One region of the Paenibacillus favisporus genome, then DNA from elsewhere that is predicted to be linked to it. Evidence: predicted binding sites of a transcription regulator. Region 1 holds the regulator's gene; each other region holds the start of a gene.
What was found. The regulator LexA, encoded in region 1, represses DNA repair genes until DNA is damaged. The targets are predictions, from matches to a motif close to CGAACATATGTTCG.
Positions count from the first base shown of each region.

Region 2: recA (recombinase RecA) is a predicted target of LexA. The motif match lies at 1,681-1,694, and genes of this name have one in related genera.
Region 3: ABID47_RS02180 (DNA polymerase IV) is a predicted target of LexA. The motif match lies at 1,763-1,776, and genes of this name have one in related genera.

Region 1 is NZ_JBEPLV010000001.1:864,888-871,878, forward strand. It holds gene ABID47_RS04160 (carbohydrate ABC transporter permease) at 1-809, shown strand, start outside; gene ABID47_RS04165 (sensor histidine kinase) at 877-2,706, shown strand; gene ABID47_RS04170 (response regulator transcription factor) at 2,681-3,871, shown strand; gene lexA (transcriptional repressor LexA) at 3,967-4,593, opposite strand; gene ABID47_RS04180 (LysM peptidoglycan-binding domain-containing protein) at 4,833-5,213, shown strand; gene ABID47_RS04185 (DUF896 domain-containing protein) at 5,315-5,497, shown strand; gene ABID47_RS04190 (hypothetical protein) at 5,751-6,266, shown strand; gene ABID47_RS04195 (HAD family hydrolase) at 6,306-6,991, shown strand, end outside.
Region 2 is NZ_JBEPLV010000003.1:149,157-156,147, reverse strand. It holds gene ABID47_RS13875 (regulatory protein RecX) at 1-408, opposite strand, end outside; gene recA (recombinase RecA) at 550-1,611, opposite strand; gene ABID47_RS13865 (competence/damage-inducible protein A) at 1,946-3,232, opposite strand; gene pgsA (CDP-diacylglycerol--glycerol-3-phosphate 3-phosphatidyltransferase) at 3,361-3,948, opposite strand; gene ABID47_RS13855 (YajQ family cyclic di-GMP-binding protein) at 4,204-4,695, opposite strand; gene ABID47_RS13850 (hypothetical protein) at 4,934-5,104, opposite strand; gene ABID47_RS13845 (helix-turn-helix domain-containing protein) at 5,205-6,311, opposite strand; gene ABID47_RS13840 (DUF3388 domain-containing protein) at 6,337-6,991, opposite strand, start outside.
Region 3 is NZ_JBEPLV010000001.1:462,439-469,429, forward strand. It holds gene ABID47_RS02160 (GMC family oxidoreductase) at 1-136, shown strand, start outside; gene ABID47_RS02165 (twin-arginine translocase TatA/TatE family subunit) at 202-393, shown strand; gene ABID47_RS02170 (cupredoxin domain-containing protein) at 435-821, shown strand; gene ABID47_RS02175 (SOS response-associated peptidase) at 948-1,622, opposite strand; gene ABID47_RS02180 (DNA polymerase IV) at 1,924-3,192, shown strand; gene ABID47_RS02185 (hypothetical protein) at 3,189-3,689, shown strand; gene ABID47_RS02190 (hypothetical protein) at 4,560-6,794, shown strand; gene ABID47_RS02195 (HEAT repeat domain-containing protein) at 6,831-6,991, shown strand, end outside.

The DNA.
Region 1 (6,991 bases):
CGAAGGCCATCGTGTTTCTGGTGCTGGGCATTCTGTTTGTAACCCAGGTGTATCCACTGTTGTGGCTGCTCCTGTATTCCTTGAAATCCAATGAAGAAATTTTGTCTGGCAGCTTTTTTGCCCTTCCGCATTCGCCGCAGTGGGCCAATTACAGCGCTGCGCTGGAGGGCAACTATTTTCGCTATTTGTTGAACAGCATCTTTGTCACATCCGTGACGATGATTGCGGTCATTATTCTCAGCTCCCTGTGCGCCTATGCGATCAGCCGTTTCCGGTGGCGCTTTGGCGGGGCGGTCATGGTCGTATTCTTGATCGGAATGATGATCCCGATGCAGGCGACGCTGCTGCCGCTCATGATCATTTTCAAAAACATGCATATTCTGAATACGCATCTGTCGATCATTTTGCCGTATGTGGCATTTTCCATGCCGATCGCCATCTTTATTCTGAGCGGGTTCATGAAAACCATTCCGCACGAGATCGAAGAATCCGCGGTGGTGGACGGAGCGGGAATCGGACGCATATTCTCGAGTATCATTTTGCCGATCTCGGTTCCGCCAGTGATGACGGTGTGCATCCTGACATTCATCAACATCTGGAACGAATATATTTTGGCTGCGACGTTTATCTCATCGGAAAAGCTGAAAACACTGCCGTTTGGCGTCAACAGCTTCGTCAGCCAATACTCGGTCAACTATGGGGCCATCGGCGCATTTCTCGTGCTGGGCGCGCTTCCGGTCATCATTATCTACTTCCTGCTGGCGGATAAGATCACCCAAGGTATGGTAGCTGGTGCAGTAAAAGGTTAGTAGGGCAAAGACGGCTTCTGTGATAGAATGACAAGTGGATGACCGGATACGAAAGGGGAATGTATCTGTGGGGCGACATTTTCGTTCGATTCACAGCCGTCTTTTTCTGCTGTTTCTATGCTGCATGACCGGCATATTGATATTGATCAGCGTCGTGTATTATTACCGCACGATTTCCATTATTCATACCAAGGTGAATGATATCGCCGAGAAGAACATTTCGCAGACCGCCGGACTGTTCAACTCGCTGCTTCAAGGCTACAACAGTCTCTCCAAGTCGCTCAACAGCAACTACGAGCTGACCCGGCTGCTTCAGGAGACCCATGTGAAAGAGACCGTCGCCATCGAAAACGAACGAACGATTACGAATATTATCGGAGCAGCTTACTATTCAAGGAACGATATAACGGGTATCCATATTCTGACCGACAGGGGCAAAGTGTACAGCTATGAGCGCCAGTTCGCCGGGGTTATCGACAACAATTACGCCCAGACGTCCTGGTATAACGAGCTGAACGCCTCGTCGGGCAATATGGTCTGGCTCGGGATGATGCCGAGATCGCCGATCAACACGCTGCAGCAGAAAGAGAACGTCTTTGTGTTCGGCCGGAAGCTGTATGATCTGAACACACACAAGCAGCTTGGCATCATGGTCATCGAAGCGAATCCTTCGTCCATCATGGAGGCGATGTCCAATGTGACGATCAGCCCGGGCAGCCGCGTGTACCTGATCGATCAGAACAACAACATCATCGCTTCGACCGGTAAAAAAGGGACGGAGGCGCCGCACTTTGCCAGCATCCCGAAGCCGGGTGCCGAGGACGGTATTCTGGTGGATGACAGCTCAAGCCAACTGGTGGTTGCTGCCAATACGCCTATGGCGGGCTGGACGATCTACGGTTTTACCCCGAAGCACGATATTCAGGCGGAAGTAAACCAGACGACCCAATATCTCGTTATCGTTCTGATCGTGCTGATTATCGTCTCGACGGTTCTGGCCACGCTGGTATCGCGCAACATTGCTTCCCCGCTGAAGCTGCTGATCCGGGAAATGAAAAAGGTGGAGATGGGCAATTTCAGCGGTTCGGTTAATGTCGACTCGTTTGATGAAATCAACAGCCTGGTGTCTTCCTTCAACCGGATGGTGCACCGGATGGATGAGCTGATCGAGACGATCAAGGTCACGACCGTCAGCGAGAAAAACGCGCAGCTGCAGGCGCTGCAATCCCAGGTGAATCCGCACTTTTTGTACAACACGCTGGACATGATTTACTGGATGCTGGATGAAAAGGGGAATGAACGCCTCAGCAGGGTCATTCTGTCGCTGTCGCAAATGTTCCGTTACAGCAGCAACTGGGAGGAGGCCTCCCGGACGACGCTGCGTCAGGAATTGGAGCAGATCCGGCATTATTTGACGATTATCGAGAACCGTCTTGAGGACAGGCTCGTACCGAAGATCGATGTGGATCCACAGTGGATGGACGTCACGCTGCCGAAAATGTCGATTCAGCCGATTATTGAAAACGCTGTAAAATACGGACTGGAGCCGCTGGATCGGCAGGGCATGCTGCTCGTGACGGCGGAGCAGGTCATGGACAATCTGCATGTCGTCGTTCGCGATAACGGGAAGGGAATGAACGAAGACACGCTGATGCGGGTTAGAAGCTTGCTGGAGGGCGGGAACCGCACGTCGCCCAAAGCGGAGGACAGAGACGGCCCCGTGCTTCGCCGTGGCATCGGTTTAAGCAATGTGCATGAGCGGATCCGAATGATGTTCGGCAGTCCGTACGGTTTATACTTGGACAGTCAAGAAGGGGAAGGAACGACGGTAACCATCCGTTTACCAATCCGGCACCAAGGAGGAATGGAAGATGAACATTTTAGTCGTGGACGATGAGCATGTGATCCGTGACGGAATTAAGCGCACCATCCACCGGGCCTATCCGCAGCATTATGTTCACCTGGCGGCGAATCCGGAGGAAGCGGTTCAGCAGCTGCGCAGACACCGGATTGACCTGGTGCTGACCGATATCCTCATGCCGGGAATGACGGGCCTTGAATTGATGCAGCTGTGCCAAGGCAGTTATCCGCATATCAAATGGGTCATTATTTCGGCTTATTCCGAGTTTTCCTACGCCCAAGAAGCTGTCAAGCTTGGGGCTAAGGACTATATGCTCAAGCCGATCGGGAAAGAGCTGCTGCTCTCCATGATATCCGGACTTGCTCAGGAGATGGATCGGGAGAACGAAATCGTGCGCGAGGCGGAGCTGCTGAAGTCTAACCTGAAGTATTTGCGCGAGGCTGTATTTCAGCGCTGGGCGAGCGGACTCGATACCGGGCGCCTTGACGTCGCGTCTATAATTGAGAGCTACCCCGCATTCCAACTGGTGATGGTTAAGATGGAGAGCGACGCGCCGGTGCATCTGGAGCATTTTATTATTGAAAATGTGCTTGGTGAGCTGATTGAAGCGCACGGCTGCGGATTTGTGACAAGCATGGACGAAACGAGCCTGATCGGTCTCGTCTCGCTGGAGGAAGAGGGAGGGATGAAACGCCTGACGGATGAGCTGCGCGCTAACTTGAAACGATGCGTCAAGGTGCCTTTCCAAATTCAGTCGACGGGACTCATCACAGATATTCACCGGGTGCCGGAGGAAGTGCGGCGGATGCGCCAGGAATCGGCATCGCTGGAGTACGAATACAACAACCCGGGCGGTAACCGCGCGATCGAGGTTGCGGTGCAGTACATCAAAGCGCACTATCATACGGATCTGTCCTTGGAAAAGGTAGCTTCGGTCGTGTTCCTGAATCCGGTCTACTTCAGCCAGCTGTTTAAGCAGAAGACGGGAAGCGGCTTCAAGGAATACGTCACCAATCTGCGGATCGAACAAGCCAGCAAGCTGCTGCTGCAAACGCAGTTGAAGCTGGCCGACATTTCGGACAAAGTCGGATATGTGGACGTCAAGCATTTTACCCAGGTGTTTCGCAAAAAAACGGGAAAAACGCCTACGGAGTACCGTCTGGAGCAAACGGCGGATTCCCGTGAGGCGTGTCCCACCTGAATCAACCTGCCTTGATCCCAACGCCGAATAGAGCCCTTGACCTTCCTGAGTAAGGAAGAGCAAGGGCTCTATTGCTGCTTGTCCAGCATCATCTGCTAGTGAATATCGCGGAACAGCCCGACGACTTTGCCCAGAATGGTGACATGGTTCAGACGCAAAGGTTCGTAAGCCGGGTTCTCCGGTTGAAGCCGGATATGGTCTTTCTCCTTGTAAAACGTCTTCACGGTTGCTTCATCCTCATCCGTCATGGCAACGACGATGTCCCCGTTATCGGCTGTCTGTTGCTGTCTCACGATGACGTAGTCGCCGTTATGAATGCCCGCCTCGATCATACTGTCCCCAACGACGGAAAGCATAAATACTTTCTCATCTCCGACATAGTGCTGCGGCAGAGGGAAGTAATCTTCAATGTTCTCCGTTGCCGTGATCGGCACCCCGGCTGTGACCTTGCCTACTACGGGAACTCTGGCGATCGTATGCGTGAACAGATTGCTGCTCTCGGATTCTTCTTGTCCCAACAGTTCAATGGCACGAGGCTTCGTAGGGTCTCTGCGGATCAAGCCTTTCTTCTCCAGTCGGTCCAAATGGCCGTGTACGGTCGAGCTGGAAGCCAACCCTACCGCCTCACCGATCTCTCGGACGGACGGAGGATAACCCTTGGCGCGGACTTCATTTCTGATAAATTCCAATATCGCTTGCTGCCGGCTAGATATCTTTGACATTCCCCATCAACCCCATTTAGTAACGTTTGGTAAAATTATAACATAGAACTGCCGTTCGTACAAACATAAGTTCTAAATGATTTTGCTTTGATGGAGCGGGATTTTTGCGGCTTCTGAATGAAGGAAACCAGCCTCTAAAAACATAGGAACAATTGTTCGAAAAAAGTATTGAACAAAACAAATGTTCGTGTTATATTGTTCTCATAAAACAAGAACAAACGTTTGGAGGCGTAATATTTATGCTGAAACACACTACATACCAAAGTATTTATAATAACCCATCCGTTAATCCATCCATCAATGAAGCTATAGCAACTCCTTGGTTGAAGAAAGTCCAGTCCTTCGTGCCAGGCCCTGCCTTGATCAAACTGATCCTGGCGGCCCTGATTATTTTGGTCGGATGCACAGGTGTCGTTCGCGTATTCGCGGGAACCTCGGATGATGTTCGGTTAGAGAAAAATGTCATCGTTCAGCAAGGCGATACGTTGTGGGGAATCGCTTCTGCCCATAAGCCGGAAGACATGGATATCCGCGCATACATTATGGCGGTGAAGAAGTATAACGATTTAACCAGCAGCGAAATTCAAGCCGGAGAAGTATTGGCACTCCCACAATATTAATAGAAGATAAATGATCAAGAGCTTGGAAAGGTGTGAACCTTGACAAGCTCTTTTTATCATGGCAAAGTTAGGTATGACTTGAATATTGGAGGAGTAATTGTATGGATATCGACAGCGTTGTAGAGAGAATTAATGAGCTTGCGCGCAAGCAAAAGGAATCCGGTTTAACCGAAGAGGAGATCGAAGAACGGGCCAAGCTTCGTGAGAGATACCTTCAGAATGTCCGCAGAAATTTCAGACAGCAGCTGGACTCGATTGAATGGGTGGATGAAGAGAAGAAATAACACCAGCGGCTGGATTAGACTCATACATTCGATCATGGTGTAGAATGACTCAAGGTATTGTATGGCTCACTACCGATAACAGAATGCTTCTATTGTAAGTGCACCAGGTTTCCTTCGTTTGTTTTCAATTATATAGAATGTGAAACTACAGGAATAAATGCTGTAAGCAGTATTGGGCCGTTATATATTAGGAAGTAAATGCAAAACTTTCGTTCAAACTATATAGACGAAAGCATCTTGAGGAGGTTCGTGAATGGCCCGTTCATGGGAAAGACAGGTAAGAAAAAATTCAGCGCAGCTGAACAAGCAGAGAAAGAAAGAGGGAAAGCCTTCCATCTATAGCACGGGAGGTCCTTCGGCTGACATTTATAAAGGAAGAAACTATGTGCTTCCGATTACGATGGTCGCTCTGGCTGCGGTCTACTTTCTGCTCGGGATGATCGGACAGGAGGGTACGGCGGGAAATAGCAGCATGACCTGGATCATTATGGCCATGTACGTGTTCTTGGGCTTGATGATCTTTTTGCGCAGGCCTTTCCTGCGTGTGGAGAAAAACGCCGTATCGACGATCAAGTTCAACCGGGATCGGCGCCTGACTGCAGACAATATCGCCAAGATCAAGCTAGCCAAAGGCTCTGTCGTGATTGAGCCGAAGGGCAAAGGCGGCAATTGGGTGTTCACTCGCCTGATCAACCGCTACGACACCGATGCCATAGGGGAACGTCTGGAGCGTTTTGCGCAGACCCACAATATCCCTTTGGAAAAATAAACAAATATAAGAGATAGCTGATGGAGAGGATGGAAGAGGATGCCGGTACAAGCTGTTTTTTTCGATTTGGACGATACGCTGTTGTGGGATGAGCGCAGCGTGAAGGAATCCTTTGAAGCGGTATGCGAGACGGCCGCCAAGGCGAAGGGCATTGATGCCAAGGAGCTGGAGGAAGCGGTCCGCAATGAAGCAAGGACGTTATATCAATCCTATGACACGTTTGCCTTTACCCAAATGATTGGAATTAACCCGTTTGAAGGGCTCTGGGCCAACTTCAGCGCAGGCGAACAACCTGAATTTCGCAGACTTGAGGAGCTCGCTCCAGGCTACCGCAAGGAATCATGGCGGCGCGGGCTGCTGAAGCTTGGGGTTGACGATGAACAGCTGGCCGGAGAATTGGCCGAACAATTTGCCGCCGAGCGTCGTTCCCGCCCCCATGTATATGAAGAGACCTTCCAGGTGCTGGACGAATTGAAAGGAAACAAGAAGCTGCTTCTTCTGACGAACGGCTGTCCTGCGCTCCAGCAGGAGAAGATCGCCGGCGTTCCTGAGCTTGCCCCATATTTTGACGAGATCGTCATTTCCGGCACATTCGGCAAAGGCAAACCGGATCCGACCATCTTCGAACATGCGCTTTCTTTGCTTGGATTAACACCGGAACAGACACTCATGGTCGGCGACAAGCAGACAACCGATATCAAAGGCGGAAACAGCGCCGGACTGAC
Region 2 (6,991 bases), on a different contig from region 1:
CCTTTCTTCCACCAGCCGATTCAGCGCATACTCAATCGATCCCGTTTCAATGCCTTTCTGCCGCAGTTTCATTTCAATTTCCTTGCGTGTCCGCGGCTTCCGCTCCAGCGCCTTTAAGCCTTCGACATAAGCCTGCTGCCGCTCGTCCGCTACGACGATTTCCTCCAGCTCCTGCTTCGTAAAGGCGTTCCCCTTGACCATCCGGTACTTCACGAGGACGTCTTCGTGGACGGAAAGGGTGTAGGGTCCGAACGATATCAAATAACGCCCTCTAGGCTTGGCCAGACGCTCTACCTCCGTGATCCAAAGGGTTTCATCGTCCGGGAAACCGGCCAGTCCTTCATGGATTCCCTGCTCTTCATGAATCCCTTGCCCTTCCTGATGTTCATGGCTATTTCCTTTTCGCATCTCTCTCACATCCCATCACGTGTTCAATGTCATCCTGTAACAGCTCCGCACCCTCTATATGAGAAAAGACGCCCAGTGACAGGTCATCACGGAGCGTCCTCATTATAGTCTTTATTCACAATACGACTTCAAACGACAACCCTATTCCAGCTCTAACAATTCCTGTTCTTCGCGTTCCTCAGCCGCCGCTTCCTCTGCGGTCGGCTCGCTCACCGTTGTCGTCAAATTGCTTGCCTCACGGATCTTATTCTCGATCGCTTCCGAAATAGGCTGATTTTCTTTCAGGAACTGCTTCGCATTCTCGCGGCCCTGACCCAGGCGCTCGCCTTCATAGGAGTACCAGGCACCGCTCTTATTGACGATATCCAATTCCGTACCGATATCGATAATGCTGCCTTCCTTGGAAATGCCTTCGCCGTACATGATGTCGATCTCCGCCTGCTTGAACGGAGGAGCCACCTTGTTCTTGACGACCTTGATCCGCGTCCGGTTACCCACTACATCATTGCCCATCTTGATGCTCTCAATACGGCGTACATCCAGACGAACGGAAGAATAGAACTTCAGGGCGCGGCCACCCGGAGTCGTCTCCGGATTCCCGAACATGACGCCGACTTTCTCACGAAGCTGGTTGATGAAGATCGCAATCGTCTTCGACTTCGCAATCGCACCGGACAGCTTACGCAGTGCCTGGGACATCAGACGAGCCTGCAGACCTACGTGGGAATCACCCATTTCGCCTTCGATTTCCGCTTTCGGTACGAGCGCGGCAACCGAGTCCACGACGATAATATCAACGGCGCCGCTGCGTACGAGGGCTTCCGCAATTTCCAACGCCTGCTCACCAGTGTCCGGTTGAGACAGCAGCAGCTCGTCAATGTTGACGCCAAGCTTGTTGGCATACGACGGATCAAGCGCATGCTCCGCATCGATGAAAGCAGCTTGTCCACCGACTTTCTGTACTTCAGCGATGGCATGGAGGGCCACCGTCGTCTTACCGGAAGATTCCGGTCCATATACTTCAACAACGCGGCCTCTTGGAAGTCCGCCAATACCAAGTGCTATATCTAGAGCCAGGGAGCCGCTGGGAACAACTTCCACCTGCATATGTGTCGACTCACCGAGTTTCATGATTGAACCTTTACCGAATTGTTTCTCTATTTGACGAAGCGCCATTTCAAGCGCAGCACGACGATCTGACAATAAACTCACATCCTTCACCGTTTATACTATTATGATACCTTGTTTTGGAACGTTTGCCAAGCATTTTTTCGAACATACATTCGTTTTTTTTGCCGGGCATTCTCCTCTCTTCATCATGCCGCCGTACCTTAAACCAACCGCCGCAAGGAAAGCCCGCCAAATGTTTGGGTCCCCCGAGGGCGTTTGTTCTTCTATGATAATCGGATGCTAGAGTCCGAACTGGAACAGGCTTCCACCCTCCTCCAACCATAAGAAAAAGAACCGCGGCAAACTTATTTTTGCACGGTTCTTCCGTATGGTTATATTATACCGCCTGGCGGGCGGCTGCACAACTTCAAACCTGATCCTTGGACTCCCCGGTGGCCGGATCGGTAGATACCAGTCTTTGCCACAACCGGTACAGCAGCGTTTTGACCGAGCGGACCCGGATCGTTTCGCGGTTGCCGTTCAGCTTCAGCTCAAACACTTCGGTCTTCTGTCCGCGCTGGGCGATCCCAACGTACACGAGGCCGACCGGTTTGCGTTCGGAATACCCCGGACCCGCTACGCCCGTGACGGATAAGCCGAAGTCGCTGTCCGTGATCATCCGGACGTTCTCGGCAAGCACCTCGGCCACTTCGGCACTCACCGCTCCCGGTGCGTCGTCTCCCTCCAGCAGCGCATGGGGGACATGCAGCAGCTTCTCCTTCATCTCGTTGGAGTAGCAGACGATCCCTCCCACGAACATGGTGGCGCTGCCCGGAATGGACGTGATGCTCTCCATCAGCATGCCTCCTGTGCAGCTCTCAGCGGCGCTCAGCGTAATCCCGCGGTCCGCCATCATATCAACGATGATCCGTTCGATCGGCACGTCCATGCTGGCGTACATATGGTCTGCGAGCCGGCTTTGAATTTGCCCCTGCATCGCATTCAGTTTCTCCATGGCTTCCTGCTCCGTAGGCGCTTTGGTGGAGATGCGTACGGTCACTTCGCCCTCTTTCGCATAAGGAGCGATCGTTGGATCGGTCTGCCCGTCGATCAGGTCCAGAAGCCGATCCTCCAGCAGCGATTCGCCGATGCCGGCAAACTTGAGCATTTTGGAGTAAATCGGCATTTCGTCGGTCAGGGCGTGCTGAAGGAGCCACGGTTTCGCCTGCTGGTCGAACATCGGCTTCATCTCTTTCGGAGGACCAGGCAGAACGATATAGAAGTTATCCTCTTGGGCAAGCGCGAGTCCGACGGCCAATCCCGTTTCATTCGGAAGCGGCGTGCTGCCGTCGATGACGAGCGCCTGACGGCGGTTGTTCTCCGTCATGTTGATCCCCCGCCCTGCGAAGAACCTTTCGATTTGATCCATCGCCAGCCGGTCAATGTGCAGGGAGCGGCCGACATGCGCGGCCAGGGCATCCTTGGTCAGGTCGTCCTGGGTCGGGCCGATGCCTCCAGTCAGGATCAGGATATCCGCGCGCTGCGAAGCAAGCTCAATGGCGCCCTGAAGCCGCGAGGCGTTATCGCCGACGACCGTCTGGTAATAGACGTCTATTCCCATTGCCGCAAGCTCCTGCGACAAGTACTGCGCGTTGGTATTCACGATTTGTCCAAGCAGCAGCTCCGTACCGACTGCAATGATTTCTGCTTTCATCCTTGATTGGCCTCCCTGTTATCGTAAAGTAGAATGGATATACCTATATTGAACACTTTACACGTTTTTAGCCTATCCGTACCACAGCGTTTGGTGGAAAGAAAAAGCAATAGGATATCCCTATTGCCTTACACATTGGAAAGCTGAAGCAGTTTTTTATTTTTGACAAAATAATCGATCCCCGAGTAAATGGTGATCAAAGCCGCTGCCCAGATGGCAATATCGTCGAACGGCAGGCCGATCATCTCGAACGGGAAGTTGTTGATCAGAATTGCCACGATGGCGACAATCTGAATGACTGTCTTCACCTTGCCCCATTTGCTGGCCGCCACGACAGCCCCGTCAAGCAGCGCAATCTGGCGCAGGCCGGTAACGGCAAACTCGCGGCTGATAATAACCACAGCGATCCAGGAGTCGCATTTCCCCATTTCGACGAGCGAAACCAGCACCGCCGTAATGAGCAGCTTGTCGGCCAGCGGGTCCAGCAGTTTTCCGAGATTTGTAACCAAGTTGTTTTTGCGCGCCAAATAACCGTCTATACCGTCTGTGCTTGCTGCCAGAATAAAAATAATTACAGCGATCAGCTGATTGTACGGCAGCTCGAATGAATTCCAGGTAATCGGTTCCGGATAGAACTTGAAGTCGACCAGAAGAAACACCATCATGACCGGAATCAAACAGATTCTTGAAATGGTAATACGGTTGGGCAGATTCACTGTAAACCCTCCCCGGATAAATCAAACTAAGAAACGACATTCACATGCACGGCAGGCCGAAAATGAATAATAATGCACCCGGACCATCCATTATGTATGAATCCTCTACTTGGGGGCAGCAGGCACAGCTTGCGGCAGGCCGGCAACCCCGCCAAGACAGCGGGACAAGTTACAGTATAATATATCAATTTATACACTGTCAAAAGAGGAGTAAGCTCCTCTTCCCGCCCGTTTGCCGTGCGGTATACGCCCGCATTACTTCAGATTGGTAAACTGCAGGTCCAGCGGCAGATCCGCCTTGCGGAGCAGCTGCATGACAGCCTGCAGATCGTTTTTGCTCTTCCCCGTCACCCGGATCTGATCGCCTTGGATTTGGCTTTTGACCTTCAGCTTGGAGTCCCGGATCAGCACGTTGATTTTCTTGGCGTTGTCCTGATCGATTCCCTGCTTCAGGGTGATCCGCTGGCGGACGGTTCCCATCGAAGCTGGCTCGACCTTGCCGTAATCCACGTTTTTGAGCGACAAACCGCGCTTGATCATTTTGGACTGCAAAATGTCAATCACCGCATTGAGCTTATACTCGTCATCGGAGGTGATGACCAGCGTCTCCTTTTCCAGCTTCAGGCTGCTCTTGCTCCCTTTAAAATCAAAACGGGTTTCGATTTCACGCTCCGTTTGATTGATCGCGTTGATCATTTCCTGGAAGTCCAATTTGGAAACAATGTCAAACGAATTTTCCGAACTCATCATTACACGCCCTTTCAGTTCCTTTTCATGTCATATTATATGAAATTAACCGGGACAAGTCTAATCCTAAACAGCGTTCCTTCCGTTCACGGATATTATCTCACGGCGTTCGGCAATGCTTAGGCACGGCTTAGGCAGAAGACAGGACGCGATTAGCGGAAGCTTACAAGCAATGAATGTGAACTTCAAAAAAAAGACATTCGCCGGTACATGGTTCCGGGAATGCCTTGTTCTTATTTTAAGATCGGCTGCGGTCACGGGTTGGCTGGCGGAACATATCCAAAATGCCCAATACGATCCATGCCAGTCCAAATCCAAGAATGCCGTACCCCCAAGCGCTGGGAGTGAGGTAATAACCGAGCAGGCTGACGATAATCCCCACAATCGTGGTGATCCAGCTGACTGTCATAACCATACACCTCATTTCTATCCGGAATAAGAAGGACTTGAAGCTAGAACTATTGTCCCCTGGAGTGTATGGCATTATTCAGTCGAGCCTGTCCCGCCGTTTAGCCGTTGCTGCTATCCGATTGATCGGAGGAATCCCCTGTCGACGAATCATTACCGGTCGACGTACCGCCCGTACCGGAGTCGTCCAGCTTCAGCAGAATGCGCGAAGTCGATTTACCGTCCTCCACCGTCTGCCCTGCTACTGTAATCGTCGTTGCGGGAGAATACCCCGATTTAATGTACATTCCGGAAGAATCCAGCGTAAAGGTCAGTGTATCCCCCTCCTTCGTATTACCGAAGGAAAGCTTCTCGCCGGAAGTATTTTCGCCTTTGTACACTTCAAGCCAACTCTTGCCCGTCGCTTTGATTTCCACCTGAACCGGTGTTCCCTGGGCTGCTGCAACCTTAAAGATCGTCGTTTTGCCCCTCTTGCCGTCCTGGGCTACGGTTACGCCTTGATTGCCTTGGTTCGTCGTATCCGTCGAGTCCGTACCGGTTCCCGTTGTATCTGTCCCGGTGCCTGAAGGGTCCGTGCCATTTTGATCCGGCGGCGTGGTTGTGTCTTGGCCTCCGGTATTTCCGCTGTCGGTATTCGTGTTATCCGTCGTGGTGGTATCCGAATTACCGGAATTGTCCTTATTGCCGTCATCCCCCGAATTGGTGGCATTGTCCGGCGGCGTAGTTGTTGTAGCGGGCGGATCCTGATTCTGCGCCGTTGCCGGATCCTGCTGCTCCGTAACCTTGGCCGGATCGATGCTGTTGTCTTTCTTTGTCGAACTTGCATTGTTCGCATACAAATAAATAACGACTATGATCAGAATCGGGAACGTCCACATCAGCACAGTCGACAGCCACTTCACGTTTCGTTCAGGCGACGAAGAGCGGCTGCTGGACCGCTTCTGAATGACCGGCTCCATCGTCGCTTCCGGCTCCGGAGGAGCTTCCTTCTTGTGGCCTTCGAGCAGAACGTCCGGATCGAGTCCCACGGTTTCGGCATATGTTTTAATAAAAGCCCTCACATAAAAACTGCCGGGGAGCACCTTGTAATCCCCTGCTTCGATGGCTTCCAAGTATCTTTTGCGGATTTTTGTCATTTCCTGCACGTCGTCCAGGCTCATGCCCTTCTGCAGTCTGGCTTCTCTTAACTGTTGACCCAGTTCAGACAACACCATCACCTCCTCATCAAATTACTTACAGATCGTCGTTGTATGTGCTTGTGAAAGTGTCATAAATAATTTCTTCATTCGGATTGTTGCGCAGCTCGATAATAATATCGAAATGATCGTACGTATACTCGGACTCCTGCACGAACACATCGGGATGCTCGATCACCTTCGTGCTCGGCATGCTCATGATATCCTGCAGCAGGTTGTAGTGGCGTTCGTTGGAACGGATCGTGCTGACGATTCCGTCGATAATAAACACGTTGTTCCGGTTCATTTCGTCTTCAGAGAGCTGGCTTCGGACCGTCTGGCGCAGGAGCGTCGAGGATACGAACGTCCAGCGCTTCATGGCGCAAACGCTGCCCGCGATGATGGACTCGGTTTTGCCTACACGGGGCATCCCGCGAAGGCCGATGACCTGATTTCCTTCCTTCTTAAATATTTCACCCAAAAAGTCAACCAGTAACCCAAGTTCGTCACGCGTAAAACGGAATGTTTTCCGGTCATCGGAATCGCGGTCGATGTACCGGCCGTGGCGCACAGCCAAAATATCGACAAGCTTCGGCGTCCGCAGCGCAGAGACCGTTATGCTGTCGACCTTTTTCAGCATGGCACCCATCAATTGGATCTTCTCGTCATCATTGGTTTCCAGCAGCATTCCCCGCGTTTTGCCTTCAACCCCG
Region 3 (6,991 bases), 400 kb from region 1:
AAACGTGTTTGTGGTAGGTGCTTCGGCATTTCCGCATAACAGCGGCTACAATCCGACCGATACCGTCGGCGCGCTTGCCTACCGGGCGGCGGAAGGGATCCAGAAGTATTTGAAACAGGGAGGCATGCTTGTCTGAACAGGCAGTGCTTTCGGGCTACTGCGTGACGGTCATGCGACTTCATGGAAAAGGAGGGATCGGCCATGCTTTCGACGATCGGAGTACCGGGGCTGCTGCTGTTGCTGCTGCTCGTCCTGCTGCTGTTCGGGCCGTCCAAGCTGCCGCAGCTCGGCAAGGCGGTGGGAACGACGTTTCACGAATTCCGCAGCTCTGCGCGGCAACTGACGGAAGAGGATGAGGAGAAGCAAGAGGCGGGGCGCCGCCAGGAAGGATAACAGAACAACATACTTATTTATTTTAAATGGAGGGATTTAACATGAAAAAATGGATGCTGATGGGACTTACGCTGCTGCTGGTTTTTGTGCTTAGCGCCTGCGGAAGCAGCGGCGGAAGCGGGAGCGGCTCGTCGGACGAGTCTTCGTCTTCCGGCGGCTCGGACGGCGTGAAGGAAATCAAAGTGACGGCGTCAAACTTTAAGTTTGAGCCATCCGAGATCAAGGTCAAAAAGGGCGAAAAAGTCAAAATTACGCTGGAGAACAAAGATGGAAACCACGGTCTGGCCATTCCCGATTTCAACGTGGACCTGCAGAAGCCAAGCTCTGCAGAGTTTACCGCCGATCAAGTAGGTGAGCATGAGTTCCACTGCTCCGTCATGTGCGGTGCCGGCCACAGCGATATGAAGGGGACCCTGATTGTTGAATAAATTGGATTAGCAGATGATGGAGCACCTGACTGCCTTCTGACGAAACAGGAGGCAGAATCGAGAAAGCGCCGCCCAGCCGGACCGTAAAGGTTCGCGCAAGGCGGCGCTTTTTTTGCATATATACGGTTACGCGCCTTCCGGCACACGTTCGATGCAATCGGGCGTATCGTTTTTAACCGAATTGACCGTCCTTGAGACCGGGTAAGCTTCCATCTCCTCGGCAGGATAGGGCACGAGCAGCTTCTGCAGGGCGTTTACGTCCGTCTGCCCGCGGTCCAGCCAGGCCATTTCGTCCTCCGGGCGCAAAATGACGGGCATCCGGTCATGAATCGGCGCCATCAGTGCATTGGGCCCGGAAGTGATGACCGTGCAGGTGCTCAGCTTACTGCCGTCCTCCTGAAGCCAGGTGTCGTAGAGGCCGGCCATGCTGAAGATTCCCCCGCCCCGGAGGGTAATCCGGTAAGGGACTTTGCCGCTGTCGGTTTTCATCCATTCATAGAATCCGTCGGCGGGGATCAGGCACCGCTTCCTCGCAAAAGGCAGCTTATAGGCCGGCTTGTCCGCCAGCGTTTCGCTTCTGGCGTTGATCATCTTGCTCCCCATGCTGCTGTCCTTGGCCCAGGACGGGACCAGCCCCCATTTAAGCTGACCGGCGCGAAGGCTGCTTCCATCATGAATGACCGCCAGTACGTTCTGCGCCGGAGCGATATTATAACGGGGATGAAAGTTCAGCGCAAGCTCAAGCTCATAGCGCAGCATCAATTCTTCCATCGACACAGTCAGTGTATAACGGCCGCACATCAGGCACTCCCCCTTTTGTGGAATGATCGTTGTAAACAGTGTACCGCGGGATGCCGGTTTACGCCAGCCTGTCTGCCAGCAGCAAGGGAAGGCTGTCAAAAAATACATTTGCATAGAGAACATGTGTTTGGTATATAATACGAATATACGTTCGCTTACCGAGTGAGCATGCTTCGTGGAGAGGGAAGCGGCCCGGATCGTTTTTTCGAAGAGCGGTCTTTAGGGAGCTGGAGCTTCTCGGAGCTGCCCGGCCCAAACCGGTTTAACGAAATGCCAAAGTGGATGTGGAGGGTGTGTGCGCTTGAGCAGATCAAAGGAGAGAATTATATTTTTGGCCGATTGTCAGAGCTTTTATGCAAGCGTAGAGAAGGCGGATCATCCGGAGTATAAAGACAGGCCGCTCGCCGTTGCCGGAGACCCGATGCGCAGATCGGGCATCATTCTGGCCGCCTGCCCGATCGCCAAGAGTTATGGGGTATCCACCGCCGAACGGCTGGGGGAGGCGCTCAAGAAGTGCCCGGATCTCGTCATTATGCGTCCAAGAATGCAGCATTATATCGATGTCTCGCTTCAGATTACCCGGATTTACGAGGAATATACCGATCTGGTCGAAATATTCAGCATCGACGAGCAGTTTCTGGACGTGACCGGCAGCATGGCTCTCTTCGGCGACCCCGTGAGCATTGCGAAGTCGATCCAGCAGAAGGTGATGGAGGAGACGGGAGTCTGGGTGCGGGTCGGCATCAGCTCGAACAAAATTTTGGCTAAAATCGCCACCGACATTTGGGCGAAGAAGAACAAGGAGGGCATTTTTATACTGCCCAAAGCCGACATCGAGAAGAAGCTCTGGCCGCAGCCGGTCCATAAAATGTTTGGGGTGGGCTCGCGCATGACGGCCCATTTTGCCAAGCTTGGCATGACGACGATCGGGGATGTGGCGAGAACGCCTCTTCCCCAGCTGAAGGATAAATTCCGGGCGCGGTTCGGCAAGCAGTCGGATATCCAGGCCGAAGTGATGTGGCGCACCGCCAACGGCATGGACGACAGCAAGGTGACCCCGGAAACGTTCGACAAGCCTCCCAAATCGGTCGGGCATATGATGACGCTGCCCCGGGACTACGCCATCCCTAAGGAGGTCGACACGATTCTGCTGGAGCTGACGGAAGAAGTATGCCGCGACTGCCGCCGGAAGGGATATATGGGCTCGGTCGTCACGGTCAGCTGCATGTGCAGCCCTTATGACGCGCCGACAGGCTTTTCCCGGCAAATGAAGATGCCGGATCCCACGAACAACACGAACAAAGTGTATGAAGCCGTAAAAACGATTTTTTATAAGCACTGGGACCGCATGCCCGTTAGGCGCGCCGGGGTCATGCTGAGCGAGCTCAGCGACGACCGGAATTACCAGCTGACGCTGTTTGAAGACCAGGAGCGGCTGCGGGCTCTGGAAAAGGCGACGGACCATATCAAGCAGCGGTACGGCAGCATGGCGATCGTAAGAGCCTCTTCCCTTACGGGCGCCGGCCAGGCAGCGGAGCGGTCCATGAAAATCGGGGGGCATTATAAATGAGCAAGAAGCTTGAGAATAACGGGATTTGGGAATCCAGCCGCATGATGCTGCCCCAGCACCGGGAGGAACTGCTGAAGCGGCGCTCGCAGCAGCCGGAGGAACACCGGCCGCCCCGCAGGGAGGACCTGGAGCTGATGCGGGACAGAATCCTGCTCCCGGTCATGATATCGATTGTGAAGAAGCGGATCCAGGCGATCGAGGCGTCAAGCGAGGCCTTGAAGCACCTTTATTCGAAGGTGGCCCAGGTCCTGCTGCAGGACATCCAGAAGGATTTGTCCAAGGTGGAGCAAACCATGCTCGATGAGCGCATCGATCTGACCCAGGAGGGAAAGGACACCCAGATGATCTGGTACCGGTATTCGTTTCATGGGTATGAGGATACCTTCACGATCACGCGGGATTATATGCGCACGGAGGTCAGCGTAAGAATCGGACGGTACTCGGACCGGCTGATTACGGCATTGTACGCCCGTCTGCAGGATCATAAGCAGAAATAACCGAATGGAGCCCGTTGTCTTGTCTGGGAGACAACGGGCTTTTGGCCTTGTCGTACCTGGGCGAGATCAGGATCGGCGGACATCCAGGCCGCTGTGGCCATAACGATGGATAGGAAGCGTACAGCAGAAATTACCAGGTTCAGCCGGCGGGATCCAGGGTAGGTATGGGAGTGGAACACCCAAGAACGGAATGGGGCCTGTTTCCTATTTTGGAAATCCGGGGGATCATACGTTTTGCAATTCGGCGGGAAAAAGGCCCCTAATGGTAAATTTCAACAAATTACGATTTTAAAAAAAGCCCCCATAGCGATTGATTTTTGAAAAACCTGCCCGATGATCCTAGTCAAAAAGAAGCGGGGGAACGGGGAGAAAGGACCACTAAAATGAACGAAAAGTCTGGTAATTGAAAACCAGTAATTGGAATGATTTGGTGAAAAAAAGACAGGAGGTCCTACCCGGGACCACGTTCTCATTTTTGTAATGTGACATAAATTGGCAAACGTTGATGTGACGCGGTTTTTCGCTGTCGCTTTATCGGACTATGGTATCAATTTTGTAATCTTTATGGATAAAGCTGTTAAATAGACCACAACTTTAGCAATTTTGAGGCGTATAAATGTCCAGTTAACCTGTCGCCTCAAGGCTTGGTTTACGTTTCTTTGTTATTCGTAACGGGGCCGGCTGACAGGGGATGGCAGGGCTCTATGGTCCGCACGAGGGAGTGGCGGGCTAGGTCGGCGGGGTGGGAAATTTCCAACTACTAGCCTAGTTTACAGATCGGGGCCGAATAGTTAAAAATTAGATTTAGGCGAAGGCCAAGCCCCGGACCGATGAGGCAAAAATCGAAAACGAGGTGGGAACGAAGAGGCGATGATCAGACGTAAAACACTATTTATTTGGATCACGGCGGCTGCGGTTCTCATAGCCGGAGGCGGGGCGGCGGGACTGATGTTGAAGAACCCGACGGCTGCGGCCTACAAAGATCCGGACGGTACGAGATTTACGTTTAAAACCCAGGGGGACCGTTTCCTGAAGTACGAGAAGGACGGGACATGGAAAGAGATATTCGTTAAAGGCGTTAATCTTGGCGCCACGGTGCCGGGACATTTTCCGGGGGAGCTGCCGGCGACCGAGGAAGATTATCTGCGCTGGTTTAAAGAAATTGACGACATGGGCGCTAACGTCATACGGGTCTATACGATTCACCAGCCCGTATTCTATCAGGCTCTCGTCAAGTACAACAAAGACAAGGGGGACGACCCCCTGTATTTTATGCAGGGGATCTGGTCGCCTGAAGAACAGCTGATCGAGCAGCAGGACGCCTATTCGGGGGATATTACGAAACAGTTCAAAGAGGAGATCAAGAAAGCGGTGGCCGCGGTATACGGCGATGTCACGATCCCGCAGAAGCAGGGTGCGGCAAGCGGGGAGTACAAGGCGAATGCCGGCAAGTACTTGATGGCATGGCATCTTGGAACCGAATGGGACCCGGGTATGGTCAAAAATACGAACAAGGTGCACAGCGACGTGAAGGCCTATCAGGGCAAGTATTTTTCGGGTACGAAAGACGCGGCTCCGTTCGAAAACTGGCTGGCCAGCTTGCTTGACTATACGGCCGAGCAGGAGGAGCATTACGGTTGGGAGCATCCCGTGACTTTCACCAACTGGGTCACGACCGATGTGCTCAGCCACCCTGGCGAACCGCTGTTCGAGGAAGACATGGTGAGCGTTGATGCCCGGCATGTTCAGCCTACCGGCTGGAAAGGCGGTTATTTCGCGGCCTATCACGTCTATCCGTATTACCCGGACTTTTTCCGGACGGATTCGACGCTCCAGACGATCAAGGACGACCAGGGGAACTACAATACCTACAAAGCTTATCTCCGTCAGCTAAAGGCCAAGTATAAGGACATGCCGCTGATGGTCACGGAGTACGGTGTTCCTTCTTCTGTCGGCGTGTCGCATTTTGGCGCCGGAGGGCGCGATCAGGGCGGCCATAACGAACAGGAGCAGGGAGAGATCGATGCATCCCTGACCAAAGACATTCACGACGAAGGCTACGCTGGCGCCATCCTTTTCATGTGGCAGGACGAATGGTTCAAGAAAACCTGGAACACGATGCCGATGGAGCTGCCTGAAGACCGGAGGTCCTATTGGATCAACGTTCTGACCAATGAGAAAATGTTCGGCCTGCTCGGCATGCTGCCGGGCAAGGAGAAGCTGATTACGATTGACGGCAATCTCACCGACTGGGACAGGCTCCCGGAAGGGGAAGTACAGCACTGGCAGGGCAAGATCCCGGGAGTCCAGGATATGAAAATCACGCATGATGAGGGCTACCTGTACATCGGCATGAAGCTTGATCATCCATTTGATCCGGCCAAGTCGAAGCTCTACATCGGTGCCGACACGATCACAGGCGGCAACCAGCCGTCCGCGAAGCAGCTTCCCGGGAGGAAGCTGGAAGGCGGGGCGCCCGAGACGCTGATCGAAATCGGCAAGGACGAGGAGTCCCAGGTGGAAATCGCGGCCGATTATGATTTTCACCAGCGGCTGTACGGCAAAGACGGTTATTGGATGCTGCCAGAGGCCGAGGCAGGAAACACGGCGCCGTTCCATCCGTGGAAGCTGGCGATCAGCCTGCTCATGAATCCGCCGGATACGCGCTTTTCGCATCCGTTCATCGACAAGACGATTGGTACGCTGAAAAGAGGGACGACGGACCGCAGTAAGGAGACGTTCGACTCGCTGACTTCTTGGCAGTACAGCGGTGATTTAATAGAGATGCGAATCCCGTGGATGCTGCTTGGCTTCTCGGATCCGAGCTCCCTTCAGGTCATCGACTACGGTCCGCTGAAGGAACGGAGTTACTTCGGCACGACCACAACCGACGGGATACGGCTTATTCCGTGGATCGTCCAGCGTGACGGAAGCGGCGTGTCCTGGCCCGGAGGAGACCAGAAGACGCTGAACGTGCAGAGCCTGCCGCTGTATACCTGGAAGCAGTGGGACACGGTGCAGTACAGTGAACAGTTGAAGCAGAGCTATTACATCATGAAGGATGCTTTTACGAAAATTTCCGGCCCTAAAGAGAAAAAGGAGTAGGAGAATTGACTTTCCAAAAAGGAGGAACCTGCTAACATGTTTCATTTAACCGTTGCCTATATTTTCATCTATGTGTGCCTCGGCTTGATTGCCCTAGGGATTCTGCTGTTGCTCCAGATGAAAATATCGCATAACCGGGAACTTCGGAACCGTGAAGCGTATGCGAAGAAGCATCATGACTACTTTGTGTACGTTCA